4 regions of the Fictibacillus sp. 5RED26 genome follow, and region 2 is predicted to be linked to each of the others. Evidence: riboswitches for the same ligand, from Rfam matches in the RefSeq annotation. Region 2 holds a riboswitch; each other region holds the start of a gene.
The links. Region 2 has a riboswitch for thiamine pyrophosphate ahead of thiT (energy-coupled thiamine transporter ThiT). Riboswitches for the same ligand answer to the same signal wherever they lie in the genome.

Region 1 (5,951 bases), 380 kb from region 2:
TTTACGGCAATCTTTATAACTGTTGCTGGACTGCCCGTTTATTACTGGCTAGAGCGTAATAAAAAACAAGACTCCTTATAAAGGAGATCTTGTTTTTTTGCATGATAAAACCCGCCTAAAACAATAGGCGGGTTATTCAAGTAATCGTTTATACGCTTAATAATTCTTTCATTTCACGATAACGTGAAGATAGACTAGCTGGTGATACGCCATACTTTTTAGCCGTTTCTGCTTGAGTTGAAGCGATACCTCTAATGTCTTTTGAGACGAGGTAATCAAGAGCAGCCGCATAGATCTCTTCTTTACGGATAGCAGGCTTACTTTCTGTAATGTACTCGCTCCAAAGCTTTTCTGCTTCTTCAACAACTTCTGTCTCAGCGTTCGCTTTAACGAGTTCAGTTACAGCGTTGTATTTTTCATCTTTCAAATCCGTTGCTTCTTCCGTTTTTTCAACTCTTGACGTTGTTGTACCAGTTGCTGTGTTCTCAGGTTGAGACTGAGGCACACCAGCACTAATATCAATCAAAGAGAGCTGAAGTACAGCAGGGAACTCGCTTCTAAATATTTCGTTCGCATCGCTTTGTGGCTGAATATCTTCTATCGCAGCTTTTAACGGTGGAAGTTCAGTCATAGGCATTTCCACATATCCAACATAAAACTCATGGTTGATGCCGTTTGAAACGAGTGTTCCAAGTAGAGCACTTTCTGTTTTTGGCTTTTCAGCAGCATTGATTGTTACATCATACACAGCTTCTGTCCAAATATCCTGTACGGTAAAGATGAATCCTGTCTTCTGCTCAATTACTTTATAAAGGGATGGTGAAGCTGTTGTCCAACCAGCTAGTATTTCCGCGACTTCTGGTTTAACAGCGTTCTTCACTTTCTCTACATAAAGTTGTACAGGCGTTTTATTATCCTTAATCTCTGAGCAGAAAATTTCCCAACAAACTGCAATATTTGCGTATGTTTGTTCTTGCTCTTTAGCCACAGGGTACTTTTTCACATACTTGGATGTACGTTCAGCTAAATCCTGCTGATAGTTCTCCAAGGCATATTTGATGAGTCCTTCTTGATGGAAGGATACTTCACGTGTTTGCTCTTCTTTATGTAAGCAACATTTTTTATATTTTTTTCCGCTGCCACAATAGCACGGATCATTTCTTCCTATCATTGACATGCTATTCCTCCAGTAAACCACTTACTTATCCTGTACATACTAGCATAAATCGGTTTTTTTTCAAACTACAAATCATCAGACACTATTTTATCACAAAAATGTCTCAGAAAAAATCATTCAATAGGTTGGTTTTTTTGGGAACTGAAACCTTTTTCTTCTAAAAAGCGTCTAAGCGAAAAAGGGGGTATCACGATATGTGGGAAAAATGGAAATTGTGGGTATTTGTTGCTGTACTTCTGTTGAGTGCATGCAGCAGTGAGAGCAGTTCGAAAAGTGATAAAGCTATAGATCAAGATAGTGGTGGGAAACAGTCAGAAGCCAAGGTAGAGAGTTCATCAGAAGAGGGAAGTAGGAATGGTGAATCAGATAATGATAAAGCGGAACAGCAACTAAAAAACCAAAGGAAAGTAATTTATAACGCTGATCTCATGATCGCAGTGGATAAATTGCAAAGCTCGATGGAGACTGTTCGAGAAACGGCAGAGAAGACAGGCGGATATATGGTTGAGTCTCCTACTAGTATAGGTGAAAAGAATGATGAATCTGGTGTGATGGTTGTTCGTGTGCCGATGAAAAGTTTTCGTGTGTTTTTAGATGATGTTCGAAGTTTAAGTAAAGGAACACCACACGAAAATGTTACTGGAGAAGACGTTACAGAAGAATATGTTGATCTGACTTCACGGTTGAAAGCAAAGCAACAAGTTAGGGAACGTCTTGAGGCTTTTATGAAGGACGCACAGAAGACAGAAGACTTATTAAAGATATCTGGTGACCTAGCTGCCGTACAAGAAGAGATAGAACAGGTAGAAGGGCGCTTAAACTTTTTGAAAAATCAAAGTGATTACTCAACGGTTACGATACAATTTGAAGTGAAAAATTTAAAAGCGCAAGAACTTCAAACAGAAGGGTTAAATACGTGGGCAAAAACGAAGGTGCTTTTTATGGATACGGTAAACTTTTTAATGTCTGCGATTTCATTAATTGTAGTGAGTATTTTAGGATTAGCACCGATTTGGCTGATTGTAATTATTGTGGTTTATGTATGGTGGCGGAGACGAAAAACAGAACAAAAGAAAAAGCCGGAATCACCGACAACTATGTCTTAAGAGATATGTGTTTAACCTGTCAGTAACTGGGACGTCAGAAACACCCTCTGCAGCACGGATGATCCGTTTGCTGAAAGGGTGTTTTGGCTTTTACGGCACCTTTTAAGTGGTGTGCCGTTTTAAAGCACTAGCTGAGAAACGCTTTGTATTCTGCGCTTAATTTCATAAAACGTTCTTTATCTTTTGTATCCAAGGCAATGTCAATTTCTCTCTCATAATACGCTTTGTAATAATTGTGAAGGGCCTCATCTAATACCATTTGGGCAATAAGGCTGAAGGCAAATGGGTCTCTTTTTTGTTGTTTGTATTGCACCATCTCATTTTGGTTCTTGTTAAAAGAAGTGTTTTTGTCTTTCATCCTGTTTCCCTCCTTAAAATTATCTCCCTATCCAATTAACCTTTTATGTTTCTAGGTTTCTACTAGTATACTGAGCAAGATGCCTAATGACAACCATTTTATTTGAAAATTCTGAAAAAATTTATACATTGTATCTAAAGTGCTATGTTTTCACCACCTTTTGGGAAAAATGTTAATGATTTGTCATTTTTATTTCTGTTCGCTGCTCTTTGTTACAATTGTTTAAATTCTATTTTTTTTATGTTGTAATAGTGTGTTAGTTATTATTTCCCCGTATTTAAAGATGGTTAAACTTTTTGAAACACGTAACCTAAAAATAATTGACATTGTTGTTTATGTATGAGTAGGATTGTGTTAACTCAATAATGTCATTTTCGCTAGGGGTGCTTATTTTAAGCTGAGAGAAGGTTGTGACCTTCGACCCTTTGAACCTGATCCAGTTCATACTGGCGTAGGGAAGCGGTGTGGATAACAGTTTCCTTTATGAAATGAAATTTTAAGCCACCCGCCAATCAGCGGGTGGCTTTTTTTGCATTAGGAATTAGGAGGTAGATGAATATGGGACAACTGATAAAGGTAAGTAAAGCACTTACGATTGCAGGATCAGATAGTGGCGGTGGTGCAGGTATTCAGGCTGATCTAAAGACGTTTCAAGAATTAGGCGTGTATGGTATGTCCGTCCTTACGGCAGTCACTGCACAGAATACGACAGGCGTTCAAGGCGTATATCCAGTTTCTATAGAAGGTTTAGAAGCTCAGTTAGTGTCTATAGGCAGTGACTTGACGCCGGATGCGATAAAGACTGGAATGCTCTTTTCAGGTGAATATATTGAGAGAACAGCTTATATGATAACTAAATTCGGATGGGAAAACGTAGTGGTCGATCCAGTTATGATCGCAAAAGGTGGGGCTACATTGTTAGGAGAAGAAGCATTACATGCTATGAAAACATGTATGCTACCGCTAGCGAAGATCGTCACACCAAACATTCCTGAAGCTGAAGCATTAACAGGTATAACGATAAACAGCAGCGAGGCTAGAGAAGAAGCGGCAAGAGTTTTGTTTGATTCGGGTGCTGATCATGTTGTAGTAAAAGGCGGACACTTTGGAAACGGTGAATTTGTTTCGGATCTGGTATTTAATGGCATAGAGATGATTGAACTTGTAGAGAAGCGGATTCAAACGAAAAATACTCACGGAACGGGTTGTACGTTTTCAGCAGCATTGGCTGCAGAGCTTGCATACGGGAAAAAGGTCGATAGTGCGATCGTGCATGCTAAGAAATATATACAGACCGCAATTGAACATGGAATCGATGTTGGTTCAGGTCATGGACCGGTCAATCATTTTGCCTATAGGAGGATTGCACATGAACAATACTAGGATACAAGAATGGAAAACGTTTGTTTCACAGATTAGAGCAGAAAAGCCACTCATTCATCATATAACGAATAATGTCACCATGAACTTTCTGGCCAATGGAGTCCTCTCAGCAGGAGGGAGTCCAATGATGGTGCATGACGCATGTGAAGTTGAAGAAGCTGTAGGGGTTGCCGATGCGTTAGTCCTGAACATTGGAACAATAGATGAAGCTTCAGCAAAATCTATGATACTCGCACTTCGTAAAGCATTGTACGCTGAGGTTCCAGTTGTCCTTGATCCAGTAGGAGTAGGTCTATCATCATTCAGGCAAGAGCTCGTAAAGAAGTTGTTGTTTGAATATTCAGAATTGAAGGGGGTCAGACCCCGAAGAATTCTGACAATTTGCGGAAATGCTGCTGAAATGCAGTTTCTGGCTGAAGGGGCTTGGGAAGGAAAAGGTGTGGATGGTGATTTGGCGACGTCTGAAGATGATCTGATCAAGCTTGCGGGGGCTGCGGCAAAGCAAACAGGCTGTCTTATCGCCATGACTGGAAGTAAGGATGTTATTTCAGATGGTGAAAAAGCTATCGTGCTTTCTCATGGGGATCCGATGCTTTCTTATGTCACAGGGACAGGATGCTTTGCTACCTCAATGGTAGCTCTATATCAAGCCAATCTGAAAAAAGAAGTCACAAAGGAGACAGTAAACATGCCAGTCTTAGAACGAACCGCATTAGCTATATTAATGCTTACTAAAGCGGCAGAAGAAGCTGTTAAAACTGCTCAAGGACCAGGAAGCTTTCAACAAAATCTTCTTGACCAGCTTTTTCAGTTAGAGACTACCCATGAAATATTTCATGAAACAATCCACTGGCAAGATCACATGTTGAAGGAAGGGGCAAATAGATGAGAACCAAAGCTAAAACACGTTTAGAACAAGATCTATCACTTTATTTTGTAGCTGGAACGATGAACTGCAGTTCACCAGAAGATTTTTATCGTATTCTCTTGCAAGCGATCGAAGGCGGGATTACTGCCTTTCAGTTCCGGGAAAAAGGTGTGAACTGTTTAAGTGGTCAAAATCAGTTAGAAATGGCAAAACGTGCAAAGGAAGTTTGTCAAGAACATGATGTTCTTTTTATCGTGAATGACGATCTAGACTTGATGAAGGCGGTTGATGCAGATGGCCTTCATGTTGGTCAGACAGATGGAAAGCTGGATATCATACGCCGTGAAACAGAAGGTAAACTATTAGGTGTTTCGGCACATACTCTAACTGAGGCAGCCGACGCTATCAAACATGGTGCGGATTATATCGGCGCAGGTCCGATCTATCAAACGTCCACAAAAGCTGATGCGAAGATTCCGGTAGGAGTTGATTTAATCAGAGAACTTCGCAGCAACCAGATAAACGTCCCACTTGTTGGGATCGGTGGAATCACACTTGAAAACGCGAGTAAGGTCATTGAAGCAGGTGCTGATGGTGTTGCAGTTATCTCAGCAATCAGTGGTGCAATAAATCCTACATCCGCTTCCGTTAATCTGCTTCATTCTATCCATCGTGCAAAAGAGAATCGTAAGTGAAGATTTCTGTCCAAAAGATTACTGTAATGGCGATGTTGGTCGCAATTGGGACAATCTGTTCTCATTTGTTTTGGATTCCTGCTGGGGTGGCAAAAGCGTTTCCCGTTCAGCACGCGATCAACGTGATGGCAGGTGTGACACTTGGACCCATTCCGGCAGTTATTATAGCTTTTAGTATCGGCTTGTTGCGTAACTTATTTGGAATCGGTTCATTGCTTGCTTTCCCAGGAGGAATGATCGGGGCATTTGTAGCAGGGTACCTTTATAAAAAGGGAAGAAAGTATGTCTTTGCCGTTATAGGCGAATGGATAGGGACAGGGATCATCGGAGCTATTATAGCAGTGCCAGTAGCTACAGTTTTTCT
Region 2 (5,951 bases):
AGGAAATTTACTTGAAAACCTTTTACGAATATGTTGCATTGCTACTGAAGTCATGCTAATATTATTTAGTATTTAACATACGATTGAATTGATGCAAAGCTTTTTTGCTGTAAAGGAGGTTCACCTACATGGCTCGTAAATGTTTTATTACTGGAAAAGGACCTAAAACTGGTAACAAGCGTTCTCACGCAATGAACAAATCAAAGAAAAGCTGGGGAGCTAACGTCCAAAAGGTTCGTATTCTTGTGGACGGAAAGCCTAAACGCGTATACGTATCTGCTCGTGCCCTTAAATCTGGCAAAGTTGAACGTGTATAAATAAAAACAGCAGCAACCGCTGCTGTTTTTTTCTTTGTCCAAAAAGCTCTTTTGGTGATCAAAATAGATTGAAATGGACAGTATTTTCTTTAAACTGGACAGTAAATCATCCAATCTTAAAATTATTTTCTTTTAAAAGACTCTTTCTAAATGATTGTTGCTTTTTGGGTATTTTCTTTTTCTCATCTTAGGCAAGTTGATTGGAGCGTAAGGTTGCCTGCCTGCAACATGAGGTGCTTCTCGCAAGGCATGCGACGAGGAAGTTCACTTCGTTAGCATAAACTTGTAGACGCAGGAGCAGAGAGACAAACTTGAAGCGGTCAGGTGGAGACTCCTAATGGCGCAAAGCGGCAGGAGGCTCACCGTTCGCCCCATGGAAAGCGTGCAACCTGGAGCGGAAATCAACTACTTTCACAGAAACCGACTATACACGAAACCAAATATTCAAAAAACAAACAAAAAAAGCGCACAAGCGCTTTTTTTGTTTGTTATCCTTTTTTGAAAGAACCTAAGACGGCACGTACGAAGCCTCCCAAAAATTTAGGAAGTTTAATGGTATAAAATTTCATCTTACCCCTCCTCCAGGCCCATAAAAAATGATAAGAGCTAAACAATAAATACTTTATTCCCCTTTTTATAAAAAGGTGCTTTGGGGCCTGTATTCCGTGATTTTTTAATCACGGCTCTTTACCATCAATATTATGCCGGAGTCAAAAGAATAAGTACCACTTTTATTTACAAGCTCATTGGAAACACATAACGATGAACCAGCCTGAAGTTTAGCTTGGTCTAACGGGTATTTAAATCCCTCTAAGGTGATGCCTGTCACTTCTTCACTTTGAGCCAGAAATGAGATATATGAGTATCTGTGATCTTGCTCAATTTCATAACATCCAGGTAGATGAAGTGAGATCTCATTCCTTGTATCCTTTATCCTTACATCTGCATGATTACTCCGACTTTTAAATAAAAGTTGGATGTTCATCAGTTCGTGATCTAACCTTCCACCAGTCGCACCGAATATGAGTATTTGTTCTGGATTCTGTTTCAACGCCCACTCTAGTGCAATCTCCATGTCAGTGGAATCTTTTTCTGATCGGTATTGATTCACTTTTATCGAAGAGTTCATTATACTTCTTCTCTCATCATCTGAAACAGAATCAAAATCACCAAATGCATACTGTGGAAAGATATCATTTCTCAATAAGAAGAGGGTTCCTCTATCGACACCGATCCAAATATGATCCGATGATAGATCATATGGCTTCAAATCAGGAATCAAATGCTCCGGACCTCCTGCAACTATGCTTATCTTCATGCTGCTTGATGGCGACCGTTATGAGCAGCGTGCAGTAGTTTAGGAGCTGTGTTTGTTAGTAGTATAACGACTAGAGCAGTAATCCCGAAAATAACGACCATGAACGATCCGTTGTATAAGAACGAATAGAGCCATATGTTCATCTCTTCTGCTAGATCACTAAAGAATATAACCCCTGATAATACATGTGAGATTGTTCTTAACAAGCAACCTACGAAAATGCCTATAACCATCAAGAACGTTCTCTTGCTGGCACCTTGAGTGATAGACGGTGCAAATGCCCCCGCAATGCCTGCTAGAGCGAACGCTAACGGATAGTCTAAAATCATCTGTGCTGGATGAATAACATAAGGGTTCACAAGAAGCTGAAGCAGTCCTACAGCTAAGCCTGTAAGCACCCCTGCCTTTAGCCCTCTTCTAAAAGCCATTAAAAAGATTGGAACCATCTCTAACGAAACAGAACCACCTTGTGGCCAAGGACCAGCAAATTTAATTAAGCCTAAAATCAATGATAAAGCTGACATGATAGCGATTTCTGTTAATAATGATATGTTGTTTGCTTTCATACTTGATAACCCCCTATTTTCTATGCTAACAGAAAAACAAAAAAAGCAACCGGCATGTGAGCTCGGTTGCTTTTTAGATATACATTCAAAAAGTCATACGACTCCACATCCCTACGCAGGTATGATCCAGCTTCAGGTTCAAAGGGTCGGGAGAACACTCCCCTCTCAGCCCTTTAAAGGACTCCCCCTGTGGTTGCTTATTTAATTTTCTTTAATCAATTATACACCACGAATGGCTTTTATTGCATCCTTTAAATCTTTCTTCCCATAAATGGCAGAACCAGCAACTAATACATTCGCACCAGCTTCCACACAAAGACGAGCTGTTTCTGGATTTACGCCGCCATCAACTTCAATCTCAACGTTCAATCCTTGTGTTTGTACGAGATCGGACACCTCTTTGATCTTGGGCACTACGCTCTCTATGAATGCTTGTCCACCAAACCCAGGATTAACAGTCATTAACAACACAAGGTCAACATCTTGTATTATGTGTTTGATAGAATCGACTGGTGTTGCTGGATTAATCACCACACCCGCTTTTACACCTTGTTGTTTAATATGTTGAACCGTTCGATGTAGATGAGGTGATGCTTCAACATGCACAGAAATAATATCAGCACCTGCTTTTGCAAATTCTTCAATGTATCGATCTGGATTTTCAATCATGAGATGTACATCTAACGGAAGTTTTGTAACAGGTCGGATCGCTTGAACAACAAGTGGTCCGATCGTGATGTTTGGTACGAAATGGCCATCCATCACATCAACATGAATATAATCCGCACCCGCTTCTTCTACAGCTTTTATATCATCGCCTAACCTTGAGAAGTCAGCCGACAGAATAGATGGAGCTATTTTAATCATCAGTACCTCCGTTTTTGATCTTTAATTTCTTGTAAAAAACTTACGTAATGGTCGTAGCGGAACTTTGGAACGACTCCGTCCTCTACCCCTTTTTTAACTGCACATTTCGGTTCAGACGTATGTGAGCACCCTCTAAATTTGCAATCGCCCCGAAGCTCGTCCATTTCTGGGAAGTACATCGATAAGTCTTCCGCTTCAATATTTAAGAAATCTAGCGAGCTGAACCCAGGCGTGTCTGCAACTAAGCCATTACCAAAGAGAATGAGTTCCACATGACGAGTCGTGTGCTTCCCTCGGCCTAAATGGCTTGAAATCTCATTTGTCTCAAGCATAAGCTCTGGATTGATCGCATTCAAAAGGGAAGATTTACCAACTCCAGACTGTCCTGCAAAAACGGTAACTTTATCTTTGAAAAGTGGATAGAACATTTCAAGACTATCATCTGTTTTCGTCGAAGTTGGAATGACTTCGTAACCTAATGTTTTGTACGCCTCTATATAATGGTTGATTTCCTCGATCTCTTCAGGTTTCTGAATAAGATCCATTTTTGAGATACAAATAACAGGTAAGATATCGTTCGCTTCAATATGAACAAGGAAGCGATCTAATAAAAGCGTGCTAAAATCCGGTTCAGTAGCTGAAAAAACTAGAATGGCTTGGTCTACGTTCGCGATAGGAGGACGAACTAGCTCGTTTTTGCGTTCCTTCACATCAAGAATGTATCCATCTGTAATGTTGCTTGACTCGTATTCTACCCAGTCCCCTACCAATGGATTTACTTTCTTTTTGCGAAAATTACCTCTTCCTCTGCATTGGAAAACTTCGGCCTTACCATTTTCCTTAACGTAATAAAAACCAGCGAGCGCTTTAACAATTCTTCCTTCAGGCATGCTTAATCACCATCGTCCCCTTCCTCATCATCATTATTATCATTACTCATTCTTGCGTTAGCACTTTTTGCATCATCATAATTTATCGTCTCAGATTCCTCTTCTTTTCCGTTGATATATACAACGTAAGAAGCAGAACCTCCCTCAGCGATCGTCAGAGGCAGCTGATATTTCTTTTTGTCTGTAATCTGTTCTTCAACAAAAACTTCATTTGAAGCGTTTTTATCGGAATATACAATCCTTACTGTAACTGGTTCTCTTCTGTCCTTCTTATCTAGCTTAACTTCGATATCCTTTGTCACTGTACGGTCTTCGGCGGGTGGTTCCTCTTCAGCAGGAGGCTCTTCTGACTCTTCTGGGCCATCAGAAAGAACGACAGAGATCGTTGCTCCTTTTTCTACTTGCGTAAAAGGAGATGGATTTTGCGAGATCACTCTTCCTTTTTCGACCGTATCAGAAAACTCTTTTGAAAATTCAACGGTAAGACCAGCATTCTCAGCAAACGTATTTACATCTTGTTCTGTCGCACCTATTAAGTTTTCAACTTGAACGGTTGGTGTTCCAGAACTAACTGTTAGTGTAACTTCAGTTTCTGCAGGTGTTACTTTTTCATCACGATCTGGACTTTGTTCGAGTACCGTACCTTCTGGCTCAGTGTCTGATTCTTCATAGTCGATATTGATCTGTGAGAAGCCATCTTCTTTCAAACGTTCTTTCGCATCTTCTATATTATAGCCTTCTACATCAGGCATATTTTCCTTTTCAGGTCCTTTTGATACGAATAACGTAACGATTGCTTGCTGTTTCACTTTTGTTCCTGGAGATGGATCCTGCCTTACTACAAGACCTTCTTCAATCTCTGGATCAAATACTTCCTGCCGTTTCACTTCAAGCCCTTCGGCTCTCAAGCTATCAAAAGCATCTACATATTCTTCTCCCGCTACATCTGGAACACTGACTTCTTCAACATAAAAGATAGAAGGCATCATCGTGAAAGCAGCTATTCCCGCACCGCCTAACAAAAGAAGAGATATAAGTAAAATAAGCCACCAGTTTCTTTTCTTCTTAGGTTTTTCGGGCTTTTTCGCTTTTTCTTTTTCTCTTTCTTCTTCTGCTTTCTTCACAGGTGTTTCGATTGGTGGCACGACTATAGGAGGAATGTACTTTGTTTTCTCATCTTCCTCGTTTTCTTCGTTCCACTTTTGTTCATACATACGGTCTGGATCTAACGCTGAACTCATATCCCTCAACAGTTCATCAGCACTGTCATATCTTTTTAAAGGATTTTTCGCCAACGACTTTAAAACAATATTCTCCACACTCTGTGGGATTTCAGGATTCAATCTTCGTGGTTCGATCACGTTTTCTTGGAGATGTTTTAACGCAACCGACACCGGCGAATCTCCAACGAACGGAACTCTCCCTGTAACCATTTCATAGAGTACTGCTCCGAAAGAATAGATATCAGATTTTGCATTCGCGATACCGCCTCTTGCTTGTTCAGGTGAAAAATAATGAACAGATCCAAGAATAGAGTTTGTATGCGTGATCGTTGCTGAAGTAATAGCGAGCGCAATTCCAAAGTCTGTTAACTTTGCTGTACCGTTATCAGTAATTAATATATTATGCGGTTTAATATCGCGATGAATGATTCCATGATCATGAGCGACCGCCATACCTGAAACGATCTGCTTCATAATATGCAGAGATTCTTCTACCGAGATTTTGCCATGTTCTTTTATGTATTGCTTTAGTGTTTTTCCCTGCACATATTCCATCACGATAAAATAGATCTCTTCATCTTCTCCAACATCATAGATACTCACAATGTTCGGATGGTTAAGACTCGTTGCTGATTCAGCTTCTCTTTTAAATCGTCTGATGAAATCTTCGTCCTTATTAAACTCAGATCGTAGAACCTTTACTGCTACATCTCTATCTAATATTAAATCTTTTGCTCTATAAACGATGGCCATTCCGCCGTCACCGATAA
Region 3 (5,951 bases), 310 kb from region 2:
ATCACGCAAGAAAAACCGACCATGAAGTTAAGATAATGAATGTTGATGGCTAATATGAACAGACCCAATATTGTTAGTAGTTTTAGAGATGGATTTATGCTGTGTAACCAAGTGTACTTCCCACTAAATAATGAATTCATGCAGAATCTCCCTCTGTACGTTACCACCTTTATTGAGTTGAAGATCAGTTACAATTCTACCGTTCTGTACCTCCCATAACCGTGTTGCAAAACGTTCGGTAATATGATGATCATGTGTGACCATGAGAATGATCGTTCCTTTTTGACGCTCTTGTTCGATCATTTCCAAAATCTTAAACGTGTTTAAAGAGTCCTGACCAAAAGTTGGTTCATCAAGAAGTAAAATATTTGGTTTTTGTAAAAAAGCAGTGGCCACACTTAGACGTCTCTTCTGACCAACAGATAATTGATAAGGATGTTGCTCCTTTTTGCTTGTCAACTCGAGAGAAGAGAGTATCTCTTTTACATCGGATTCAATTTCTTGGTCATTTTTTAATCCATAGGTTATTTCATCGTGAACTGAATTTGTTAAAAATTGATATTCAGGGTTCTGAAATACGAGGTAAAGAAGTCCAGAGATGTCTTTCGTTTTTCGAATAGGTACATCATTGATAAAATAGTCTCCAGATGTTTTTATGAGCTGCATCAGAGCCAATAATAATGAACTCTTTCCTGCTCCGTTTTCACCCATTATAGTGACCCATTCTCCTGAATGGATCACTAAGTGATCTACCACGATCTTAACTTCTTTGTTTCGATATCCTTTGAAAATCTGTAACTTCATGGTGTTTGAAAGTTCTTTCTTGTTATTCATGATTGGTTCTCGTTTATAATCATCCCATACACCAGGGTACCAAATTCCAAACTCTTTGATCTTTTCCTTATAATGAGTAAAGACCATTGAAGTGTTTCCATCAGCTAGAATTTCTCCATCTGGAGTAAATACAATGAGACGATCAGCGAAATCTAGGATTTTCTCAATTTTATGTTCAACAATGATCAACGTCTTATCTTTCCATATTCTTTTTACCGTTTCCCAAATTTGTTCTGTACCCTTTTCATCAATAAAAGCAGTCGGTTCATCTAAAAATATTACATCTGGTTTCAGTGCTAATACAGATGCAATCGCTAATCGTTGCTTCATTCCACCAGATAGATGTTGAATCGGTGTATGAATGTTCTCAAGCTCAAGACCAACCTCTTTTAATAAAGAACAAATCTTGCTGGTCATCTCTTCTCGAGGCACTTCCAAGTTCTCAAGAACAAATGCTAATTCTTCATCAACATAGGGCATACAGAACTGAGTATCAGGATCTTGAAATACAAATCCCCATTGATCAGGGATTTGTATGTCATCACATTTCATAGGAATATCAATTGTTCGTGGTACTAGTCCAGAAAGAACCTGCAACAATGTGGATTTGCCACATCCGGAGGTGCCAAGAAGAAGCACTTTTTCACCACGATTAATAGACAAACTCATATCTCTAAACAGCATTTTTGATTCGCCCGGAAACTTTAATCTCAGATTTCTCACAGAAGTTACGCTTGTCATCCAACCACCTCAGTTATTGATCTAACGCTTCATGATCCTTTTTTGACGAAGATCGTACTAAATTCGTCACACCTGTAGCCTCTAAAGCTTTTGCAATAGAAACGGCAAACAATCCTGTAAACAAGATAGAACCGATTATTCTAAATACGATAAATAATGTTAGATTCCATGTTGAAAGATCACCGATATATCCTTTGTAAAAGTCCATGATTAAAGATCCTGCACATGAACCTAGTGCAGCAAGTGAGATGACGAAAAGGTCAAATCGTTTATAACGAAATGCGAATAGGATAAATTCTGCAAACAATCCTTGAATCAGTCCGTATAGTAACACTTCAAGTCCAAATTCAGAACCCATCAAAAATTCTCCTGAAGAAGCAGCAATTTCAGCCAATAGGGCAACTCCAGGCTTTCGAATGATTAGGAATGCAACGGTCGCCGCCATGAACCACATCCCATATATCAACTGATCGATGTGAAGGCCAAACGGTTTTACGGCATAATATAGAGGTCCCCAAATCTTATACAGTATGCCAAATGCGATAGAGATTACGATTGTTACAAGGATATCCGTTAACTTTAACCCCTTTTGCATACTACCCTTCACTCCCGATCGTCGACGTGGTCAGGCTGAATGGAATCGGCCATTTTTCCAATGTATAAGCCATCTCCCAGAAGGAATACTCGTACTGACAACTGATCAAGAAATGTTGAATCATCTTATTTCTCTCCACATCGCTTGCTTTTTCAGCCAATTGATTCAGTCTATCAATCTGCTCTTGTACAAGTTCTGTGAACCATTCACCGCCATATGCAGCGATCCACTCTTGATAGATGGATTCTTGTGGTGTCGCCCCTTTGAATGTTTCACCAATCTCTTGATAGATCCAATAACAAGGCAGAATTGCTGCGATAATTTCTCCCAAACTTCCAGACTCTGCAACTCGGTAAAGGTGAGATGTATAATGGTAAGCAGTGGGAGCAGGTTCAAAATCAGCTAGTTCTTCTTCTGTCACTCCAAGCTGTTTCATAAATGTCTCATGAAGTCCTAACTCCGCGTCATTTGTACCTTGTGCATGTGCTGCCATTCTAGAAGTCGTATACAAATCTTCAGCTCTTGCAGCCCCCATCGCTTGTATTCTTGCAAAATGAGATAAATAATACGAATCTTGTAATACATAGTACCTGAACCGTTCTAAAGAAAGGTCACCATCTGCAATTCCCTTCACAAATGGATGTTGAAGGTTCGCTTCCCAAATAGAAGCCGCTCTTTCTCGCAAGATATCAGTAAATGTGTTCATATGAATCCTCCTTGTTTTATCCAACAAAAAAACCACTCTCAGCTAAGAAAGTGGTTGTATATGGAGAATTCAAAACAGGAATAAAGACTCCGCAACACCACTTCCCTACGCTGGTATAATCCAGATCAGGTTCTAAGAGTCTCAAAGTCGCACTTTGATCTCAGCCTTATAAAAGGCACCCCTAGTGGTTCGTTTTTATATAGTTGGTTTCTGTCTTAAATGATAGCAGTCTCTTTTAGATTGTCAACTATTTTTAAGAAACACGACCTTTGTATAACAAAGTAAAAGGGCAAAGCCGTAGTATGGCATTACCCTTTAAAATCTTCATTTATTTGCTCATCGCTTCTGTTAAAACAGGTACGATTTGTTTTTTACGAGAAACAACACCTTTAAGGATGGCTGTATTGTTTTCTAATTTAACGTTATAAGCTTCTTCAACAGATTGTGATCTCTTACCAAGAGCTAACGCTGTCGAATCATTTGTTAAGATATCTGTTACAACAAACATGAACAGGTCTAGACCTTTGTCAGCAATCACTTTCGTAATCGCTGATTCTAAATCCTCTTGATGTTTCATTACATCGCTAGCATCAACCGTATTCACTTGAGCAACTTCAATTTTATTTTCACCAATGTTAAATTCTTTAGCATCAAGTGAAATCAATTCTTCAACAGATTTATCACTTAAGTCAGCACCTGCTTTTAGCATTTCTAGACCGTACTTTTCCGCATCTACACCAGCAATTTCAGCAAGTTCGCGTGCTGCGGCAACATCTTCTTCTGTACAAGTAGGTGATTTAAACAACAATGAGTCAGAAATAATGGCAGAAAGCATAAGTCCGGCAATGTTCTTCTCAACTTGAACGCCTTTCTCTTTGTACATCTTGTTTAAGATTGTAGCTGTACAGCCAACAGGTTCAGCACGATAGTATAAAGGATCGCTTGTTTCAAAATTCGCGATACGATGATGGTCAATAACTTCTAATACTCTTACTTTGTCAATGTCATTTGCACTTTGTTGACGTTCATTATGGTCAACTAAGATTACCGCGTTTGCTTCAGCAGAGACATGTTCAACTAAACGCGGAAGTTCAGCTTTAAAATAATCTAATGCATATTGTGTTTCACCATTGATCTCACCTAGGCGAATAGCTTCTACGTTTTGTCCTAATTTAGTTTTCAAGTCAGCGTAAACCAGAGCTGATGTAATCGTGTCAGTATCTGGATTTTTGTGTCCAAAAATAAGTACTTTTTCCATGCGTCTACTCCTTATAAATAAAAGAATTGTTTTAGCCTAAGCCCTATTTTATCATATATAAAAAGCTTTTGGCTTTTGGAGTTTATTGTAGCATGGAAAAAAGTATTAAGGCAAAACCGTACTTCCCATCAACGATAGATCCACTTGACGTGCACAATCACGTCCTTCTTGGATCGCCCAAACGATTAAACTTTGACCACGTCTAGAATCACCTGCTGCAAATACTCCATCTACATTTGTTCTATAGTCACCATGTTTAGCAACTACTTTGTTATGTTTGACTTCAACACCAAATTCTTTTAAGACTGGCAGTTCTGTACCCTCAAAACCGATCGCGATGAAAACTAGATCAGCTGGCCAGATTTTTTCAGATCCAGGAATTTCTTCAAAAACCATATTTCCTGCATCATCTGATGTTCTTTTCATCTGAATCGTATGAAGTTCTTTTAATCGACCATTATGATCTGATACGATTTTTTTCGTTTGAACGGAGTACTCTCTTGGATCATGTCCGTATTGAGCAGTAGCTTCTTCATAGGCATAATCCATTGTGAAAATGTTAGGTTGCTCTGGCCACATGTTTGCATCACTGCGCACATCAGGAAGCTTAGGGTGCTTACCAAATTGAACTACACTCTTACACTTTTGTCGAAGAGCCGTTGCCACACAGTCAGCACCAGTATCGCCACCACCAATTACGATTACATTTTTACCTTCTGCATCAATAAGTGGTTCAGAAACTTCGATGTTCAACAGCCTCTTCGTTGCTTGTGTTAAATAGTTCATAGCAAAATGAACACCATCAGCTTCTCTTCCTTGAAGAGTTAAATCTCTTTGTTTCTGTGCACCTGTACATAGAATTATAGAATCATATTGATTCTTTAGTTCCTCAGAGGTAACATCTTTTCCCACCTCTGTGTTAAGAATAAAATCAATACCCTCTTGTCTTAATAATTTGATTCTTCTTTCCACAACATCTTTATCCAACTTCATGTTAGGAATTCCATACGTTAACAATCCGCCGGCTTTGTCTGCTCTTTCATAAACGGTAACAGAATGACCCGCTTGGTTCAGCTGGTCAGCAGCAGCAAGCCCAGCTGGTCCTGAACCTACAATAGCGACTTTTTTTCCTGTTCTTCTTTCTGGAATCCTAGGTTGGATCCAGCCGTTTTCAAACCCTTTATCAATAATTGCTTTTTCAATGTTCTTTATGGTTACAGCAGGTCCAGCTAATTCAACTGTACATGATCCTTCACAAGGAGCAGGACAAACCCGTCCTGTGAATTCAGGAAAATTGTTTGTTTTCATCAAACGGTCAAGCGCTTCTTTCCATTTTCCACGATAAACCAGATCATTCCACTCAGGTATCAGATTGTTAATAGGGCAGCCTGCAGCAGCCCCATTAATCTCGATACCAATATGACAAAAAGGTGTACCACAATCCATGCATCTAGCGCCTTGCCTTTTCAACATATCTTCTGGTTGTTTTTTTGTATACTCTTTCCAATCTTTAAGACGTTGGAGAGGCTTTCTCTCTATCGTTTCTTCTCTCGGGTATTCCAAAAATCCGGTTGGTTTTCCCATGTAAAATCTCTCCTCTCATCTCAATTTATTTCAGGATTAATTTTGTCGGTCCAGGTCTGCCACTTGCTTTCGCTGCGCTTGAACCTGCTTCAAAAGCGTTCATAATCGCTTCATCTTCGGAATATCCAGCTATTTTCTCTTCTTCTATTTTCTTAATCATTTCTTTGTAATCATGTGGAATGATTTTCACAAAATGTGACTGTTCTACTTTCCAGTTTTGAAGGATTGCTGAA
Region 4 (5,951 bases), on a different contig from region 2:
TCGATTCCTGGTGAAGCGGTAGACTATGATTCTGAGTTGAACAACAAACCATTCGCAGACTATATCATGTACGACAAAGATTCGGCTGCAAAATCATGGCTAGATCGCGGTGCATCAGGCTGGCGATTGGACGTTGCGAACGAAGTAGATACAGAGTTTTGGAGAGAGTTCCGAAAAGAGCTGAAGGAAGGAAAGAAAGATGATCCGTTAATTCTAGGTGAGATCTGGGATGACGCGTCTGAATACTTCCTTGGTGATCTGTATGATTCCGTCATGAACTACCGTTTCCGGGGTGCGATGATTGATTACTTGAAGAACGGTAACGCAGAAGGCGCGGAAAACCAGATGAACGCCGTGTTTGAAGATTACCCACAAGAAGCATTTTATGCGTTGATGAACTTGATGGGCTCTCATGATACACCTCGTGCAGCGTTTATCCTAGGAAACGGAACAGATTCTTACGAGCGTGCTGAGCTGGATCCAAAGTATGACCACGAGCTAGGCGTGAAACGACTGAAGCTCGCGGCGATCTTACAGATGGGTTATGCAGGAGCACCAACTCTTTATTATGGAGATGAAACAGGCGTTACGGGCTCTAAAGATCCGGACGACCGAAGAACATATCCATGGGGTTCTGAAGACAAAGATCTTGTAAAGCATTATCAAAACATCGGAAAAGTGCGTAGTGATTACCACGATCTCTTCAGCTATGGTGAACTTCACCATCTATACGCTGAAAAAGATGTGCTCGCATACGCTCGTACAGATAAGAAAAATGCAGCCCTTGTGATTACAAACCGTGGTAACGAATCTAAGACTGTTGAACTGGACGTGAAGAAGCTGATCGTAAACAACGTGAAGCTAACAGATCAGCTGAATAAAAAATACAAAACAGCTGTTAAGGATGGAAAGCTATCGGTAACTGTGCCGGCGATGAGCGGTCGTATGCTCGTTTCGGACAAGCACCAGAATTTGAAAGCTCCAAAAGCTGTTAAATACGTAAAAGTTTCAGAAAGCAGTCACGCAGTTTCGCTTTTCTGGAAAGGTGACGCAAAACGTTATGCGGTCTATCAAACCACGATCTCTGGTGCTTTTTATGAAAAGGTAGCAGAAACGAAAGGTAACTCAATCAAAATCGATAACCTAGACAACGGACGCAAGTATTATTTTGCAGTTGTTGCGATCGATAAAAACAATAACGAATCGATGAAAACAGAATCAAAAGCCGCGATTCCGCATGTGGCGTTAAAGAACGGAAACTATAACATTTCAAATGTAACAGCGTTAAAGAATGGCGTGATTGACCTATCTAAACCACAAACGGTTACAGCAGATATCAAAATCACTGGTGAAACAGAGACGGATCTTGCAGAAGGATTACAGAGTGAGCTGCAAGTAAAAGAGCCAGGTAAAACAAACTGGACATCTCACAAAGGTATGTACACCGCTCAAAACGGAGAATTTAACACGTTTAGCGCAGATTTCTTACCTTTTAAAGAAGGAGCGTATCAATATCGTTATGCGTTCTCAACCGATCTAGGCAGAACGTGGGTCACTAGTGAAACGAAGACCGTTACGTTCACAAAAGGCGATGACACGATTGCTCCTGCAACATCAGTAACATTGGAAGAACCAGCGCAAGAGTCAGGACAAGTGAATCTGAAGTGGTCTGTAGAAGGAGCGAACGAGCCTTATCTGTTCACGATCGTTCGTGATGGAGAAGTTATCGACCAAGTCCTTGATACAAGTGCCACAACGTACAAAGATTTGAACGTAACAAACGGAAAAGTCTATAGTTACGAAGTGCACATCTTCGATAAAGCCGGTAACAGTGTGAAGTCGAACGCCGTTCAAGTTACACCCGATCTTGTGATGGTAAAAGTCACAATGAAAGTGAATGCACCTGCCTACACACCACAAGGCGTCGATATTACGATGCCAGGCAGCAAGAACGGCTGGAACACAGGTGCGTGGAAGATGACGCGTGGCGGCGCTGTAACGAACGATTATGAATATACGTTTGAAGCGCAAGAAGGCGAAGTCATCACCTACAAATACGCCAAGAATAGCTCTTGGGATCAAGAAGGACTTGCTGACCATACATCGGGTAATCCGAACGATGATGACGTAAGTTACTACGGATACGGTGCAACAGGAACTGACTTGAGTTTTGTTGTCACGAACCAAGGCGGCAATGCGATGGTCGTTCAAGATAAAATTTTACGATGGATCGACATGCCGGTTGTTGTGACCTCTCACACAGATGGCCAGACTGTTACATCAGACACGATCACCCTGAAAGGAAATGCCATCAAAGAGGGTGTGATGACGATCAACGGCCAGCCGGTTACGATCAATGATGACATGACGTTCTCACACACGGTGAATTTAAGTGCAGGAGAGAACAAGCTGAACATTCATATCGAACCGTCAGAAGAGAATAAAACGACTATTTTCAAAAATGACGGCGGGGCGATTGGAAAGAACACGAAGGATATTGTGATGACGCTTAATAAGAACTAGTTTGGTAGGATGCTGCTTCTCTTGAGAAGCGGCATCTTCTTTCATAAAAAAACGAGTATTTCCATACGGAGTACTCGTTTATAAAATATCTAATTCCGGTACTTCTCTAAAATGTTTTCAGTCACACGTTCTACATTTTGATTACTTCTCTTCGCCTCCGCATATCTCTCGTAATCCTCAGCCGCAACTTCTAACAAGAAGCTCTTCGGAAAGATATAAGGCTTTCCATGATCCTGTTCGTCCAAGTTGTTCAACACTTCTAGCTCGTCTTCGTTTTCCTTGTTGCGTGCAGGATCATATACAAACATTTTTCCATACTCTTCTTCTACACTTTTGTTTACATTGATAAAATACTTCATTCACAAAACACTCCTGTTTTTTGATTATGTAACTGTTATTCCCTAGACACGTTGTCATCAGACATATAAAGGCACAAAAAGGGAAGATAACCTATAAAAATTGTACAAGCACGACTCGTCATATTTCGAACTTTGTCCCGATATGATGTAGAGAGAGCCTGACAAGCGCAGGCTTATCAAGCGGAAAGGGAGTTGGAAGTAATGAAAACTGCGGGTTCTTGGTCTCATTCGTTAAAATTTCTTTTGTTCAGTGCAGTTGGTATTTTCATGTTCTTCATTCCGATCACAGTGAAAGGAAAGTCATCGATCCCACTCGATCATCTTGTAACATGGGTGAGAGATACAGCGGGTGAAGCTGTACCGCTTTATGCATTGCTCGTCATATTGCTCGGTGCTGTTTATCCGTTCTACAAAAAAACGTGGAACAAAGACCGAGTCACGACCACCTTCTCATTGCTAAAAGTTGTGGGACTCGTTGCAGCTGTCCTACTTTACTTTGAATGGGGTCCGAGCTGGTTAAGCGATCCGAACATGGGACCGTTCTTATTTGAGAAACTCGTGATCCCTGTTGGGTTGCTCGTTCCACTCGGTGCTGTCTTCCTAGCCTTTATTGTAGGATATGGTCTGATGGAGTTTATCGGGGTGCTCGTCCAAAAGATCATGAGACCTATCTGGAAAACACCGGGCAGGTCAGCGGTTGATGCCGTCGCTTCTTTTGTCGGCAGTTATTCGATCGGTCTACTCATCACGAACCGCGTGTTTAAAGAAGGAAAGTATACGGTGAAAGAAGCAGCTATCATTGCAACTGGTTTCTCTACCGTTTCTGCAACGTTCATGATCATTGTGGCAAAAACGCTAGGTCTGATGGAAATGTGGAACACCTACTTCTGGACGACGCTTGTGGTGACTTTCTTAGTAACGGCAATCACAGTGAGAATTCGTCCGTTAAGCAGAATGGATGATACGTATTCTGGTGGGGAAGGTCAGCCGGAAGAAGAGGTGAATGAGAAATACTTGCAAACGGCTTGGCGAAACGCGATGGATTCATCTCAGAACGCCCCTGCATTCTTGACTAACATTTGGTCTAATTTAAGAGATGGCTTTCTGATGGCGATGAGTATATTGCCTTCCATTATGAGTGTCGGTTTAATCGCCCTTTTGTTGGCAGAATACACGCCTGTCTTTGACTGGCTGGGTTACGTTTTCTACCCGATCACATGGGCGCTGCAGCTTCCTGATGCTATGCTTGCTGCGAAAGCGGCTTCTATCGGTGTTGCTGAAATGTTCCTGCCTGCACTCTTAGTAGCTGAAGCGGCACTTGTAACGAAATTCGTAATCGGTGTAGTTTCCGTAGCTTCCATTCTATTTTTCTCAGCTAGTATTCCTTGTGTACTCTCAACAGAAATCTCAATCAGTGTTCCAAAACTACTAGTTATCTGGTTCCAGCGCACGGTGTTGGCATTGATTATAGCGACTCCGCTAGCTTATTTATTCCTATAAATACTTTTACTGGTTGTTATGAAAGCCCTTTATCGATAGAATAGTAGTATATAAAATTAAATAATCATTACCACTAGGGGTGCCTTTGTTAAGGCTGAGATTAAAGTGAACTTTAAGACCCTTGGAACCTGATTTGGTTAGAACCAGCGTAGGGAAGTGGTGTGTGGATCAGATACTACGCTATAAATTCTTAAAACTGTGAAACCACCTCTTTGCTACATAAAGGAGGTGGTTTTTTATTGTGGAAAAACAGCTTCATGTAATTACTACGGGAAGGCAAAGTGATGAAGAGTTGGTTAAGATAGCGAAACTCATTCATCCGTACATCACGGCGCTGCATGTACGAGAAAAAACAAAGTCTGCGAAAGAACTCAGTCATCTTATCCATCTTCTGCAGAAAGCTGGAGTGCCTCCCTCTAAAATTATCGCAAATGATCGGGTGGATGTAGCGCTTTGTACAGGTATAAAAGGTGTTCAGCTGACACATCACAGTTTAGATGTGTCACAAGTGCGAAGAGCTCTGCCTGAAATGATGCTCGGCTGCTCTGTCCATTCTGTTTCAGAAGCACAGGATGCTGAACAAAACGGCGCCGACTTCATCATGTATGGTCATATTTTTAAGACTTCTTCCAAACGTGATGCGGAGCCAAGAGGGTTAGATCAGCTTCAACGTGTGGTAGATCAAATCACAATTCCGGTCATCGCGATCGGAGGCATTACACCAGAAAACGTACGGAATGTCATCGGAACAGGTGCATCTGGAATCGCCGTGATGTCAGGCATTTTAGAAGCGGAATCACCACTAAAAGCGGTGAAGCTGTACAAACAACAACTGGAGGTGTGGGATGCGCACAACGTATGATGCCATCATTATTGGAGGCGGCGTGATCGGCTGTTCCATCGCCTATGAGCTTTGTAAACGAAACAAACGTGTGCTGCTTCTTGAAAAAGAAACAATTGGGAGCAGGGCTTCAAGTGCTGCAGCTGGCATGCTCGGTGCAGAGATGGAGTTTGAGACCAATCATCCACTCTATCTGCTCGCAAAAGAAAGTCGGGACTCTTTTACCCCTTTATCACAGGAGCTTTTCGATGTTTGTGGGATAGACATTGAACTGATCCAGAAGGGGATTTATGAACTCGCGTTTACAGAGGAAGAAGCGGATGATTTAAAAAGAGAAGCGGCCAAGCGTCGAGATCAAGATGAAGAGGTTTTCTGGCTTTCAGCTGAAGAACTGATCATAAAAGAACCCGCATTATCCTCACTTGTAAAGGGAGCTCTCTATTTTGAAAAAGATGCTCAAGTGTCACCTGTTAAGCTTACTCGAGCCCTATATCAGTCCGCAAAAATTCTCGGTGCCGAGATAAAAGAGCATACCGAAGTGGTTAGGCTTCTCCAAACCAACAACAGAGTCACAGGTGTTGTAACAACGAAGGAAACGTTTCATGCTGATTCCGTCATAGTAGCTTGTGGGGTGTGGAGCTCAGATATCGAGCCTTCACTAAAAATGGTGCCTGTAAAAGGGGAATGTCTTTCCTTTAAAACACAGCGTCCACTACTTACAGGTACGG

Region 1: it holds a riboswitch for thiamine pyrophosphate, as region 2 does, so the genes downstream of both, thiD (bifunctional hydroxymethylpyrimidine kinase/phosphomethylpyrimidine kinase) here and thiT (energy-coupled thiamine transporter ThiT) in region 2, are expected to answer to the same signal.
Region 3: it holds a riboswitch for thiamine pyrophosphate, as region 2 does, so the genes downstream of both, tenA (thiaminase II) here and thiT (energy-coupled thiamine transporter ThiT) in region 2, are expected to answer to the same signal.
Region 4: it holds a riboswitch for thiamine pyrophosphate, as region 2 does, so the genes downstream of both, tenI (thiazole tautomerase TenI) here and thiT (energy-coupled thiamine transporter ThiT) in region 2, are expected to answer to the same signal.

Annotation. Positions count from the first base shown of each region.
Region 1 is NZ_JACZDU010000001.1:684,723-690,673, forward strand. Features, by position in the region: gene IHV10_RS03655 (APC family permease) at 1-81, shown strand, start outside; gene IHV10_RS03660 (YecA family protein) at 149-1,177, opposite strand; gene IHV10_RS03665 (DUF4349 domain-containing protein) at 1,372-2,283, shown strand; gene IHV10_RS03670 (IDEAL domain-containing protein) at 2,411-2,641, opposite strand; TPP riboswitch at 3,011-3,116, shown strand; gene thiD (bifunctional hydroxymethylpyrimidine kinase/phosphomethylpyrimidine kinase) at 3,212-4,024, shown strand; gene thiM (hydroxyethylthiazole kinase) at 4,011-4,913, shown strand; gene thiE (thiamine phosphate synthase) at 4,910-5,587, shown strand; gene thiW (energy coupling factor transporter S component ThiW) at 5,590-5,951, shown strand, end outside.
Region 2 is NZ_JACZDU010000001.1:1,063,582-1,069,532, reverse strand. Features, by position in the region: gene rpmB (50S ribosomal protein L28) at 129-317, shown strand; gene spoVM (stage V sporulation protein SpoVM) at 806-886, opposite strand; gene IHV10_RS05615 (thiamine diphosphokinase) at 991-1,635, opposite strand; gene thiT (energy-coupled thiamine transporter ThiT) at 1,632-2,201, opposite strand; TPP riboswitch at 2,293-2,399, opposite strand; gene rpe (ribulose-phosphate 3-epimerase) at 2,421-3,068, opposite strand; gene rsgA (ribosome small subunit-dependent GTPase A) at 3,068-3,958, opposite strand; gene pknB (Stk1 family PASTA domain-containing Ser/Thr kinase) at 3,961-5,951, opposite strand, start outside.
Region 3 is NZ_JACZDU010000001.1:1,373,201-1,379,151, reverse strand. Features, by position in the region: gene IHV10_RS07185 (energy-coupling factor transporter transmembrane component T family protein) at 1-140, opposite strand, end outside; gene IHV10_RS07180 (ABC transporter ATP-binding protein) at 124-1,575, opposite strand; gene IHV10_RS07175 (ECF transporter S component) at 1,589-2,170, opposite strand; gene tenA (thiaminase II) at 2,172-2,876, opposite strand; TPP riboswitch at 2,962-3,069, opposite strand; gene IHV10_RS07165 (manganese-dependent inorganic pyrophosphatase) at 3,205-4,134, opposite strand; gene IHV10_RS07160 (glutamate synthase subunit beta) at 4,240-5,718, opposite strand; gene gltB (glutamate synthase large subunit) at 5,744-5,951, opposite strand, start outside.
Region 4 is NZ_JACZDU010000002.1:115,468-121,418, forward strand. Features, by position in the region: gene IHV10_RS08855 (alpha-amylase family glycosyl hydrolase) at 1-2,523, shown strand, start outside; gene IHV10_RS08860 (hypothetical protein) at 2,613-2,882, opposite strand; gene IHV10_RS08865 (YjiH family protein) at 3,084-4,382, shown strand; TPP riboswitch at 4,448-4,554, shown strand; gene tenI (thiazole tautomerase TenI) at 4,624-5,244, shown strand; gene thiO (glycine oxidase ThiO) at 5,228-5,951, shown strand, end outside.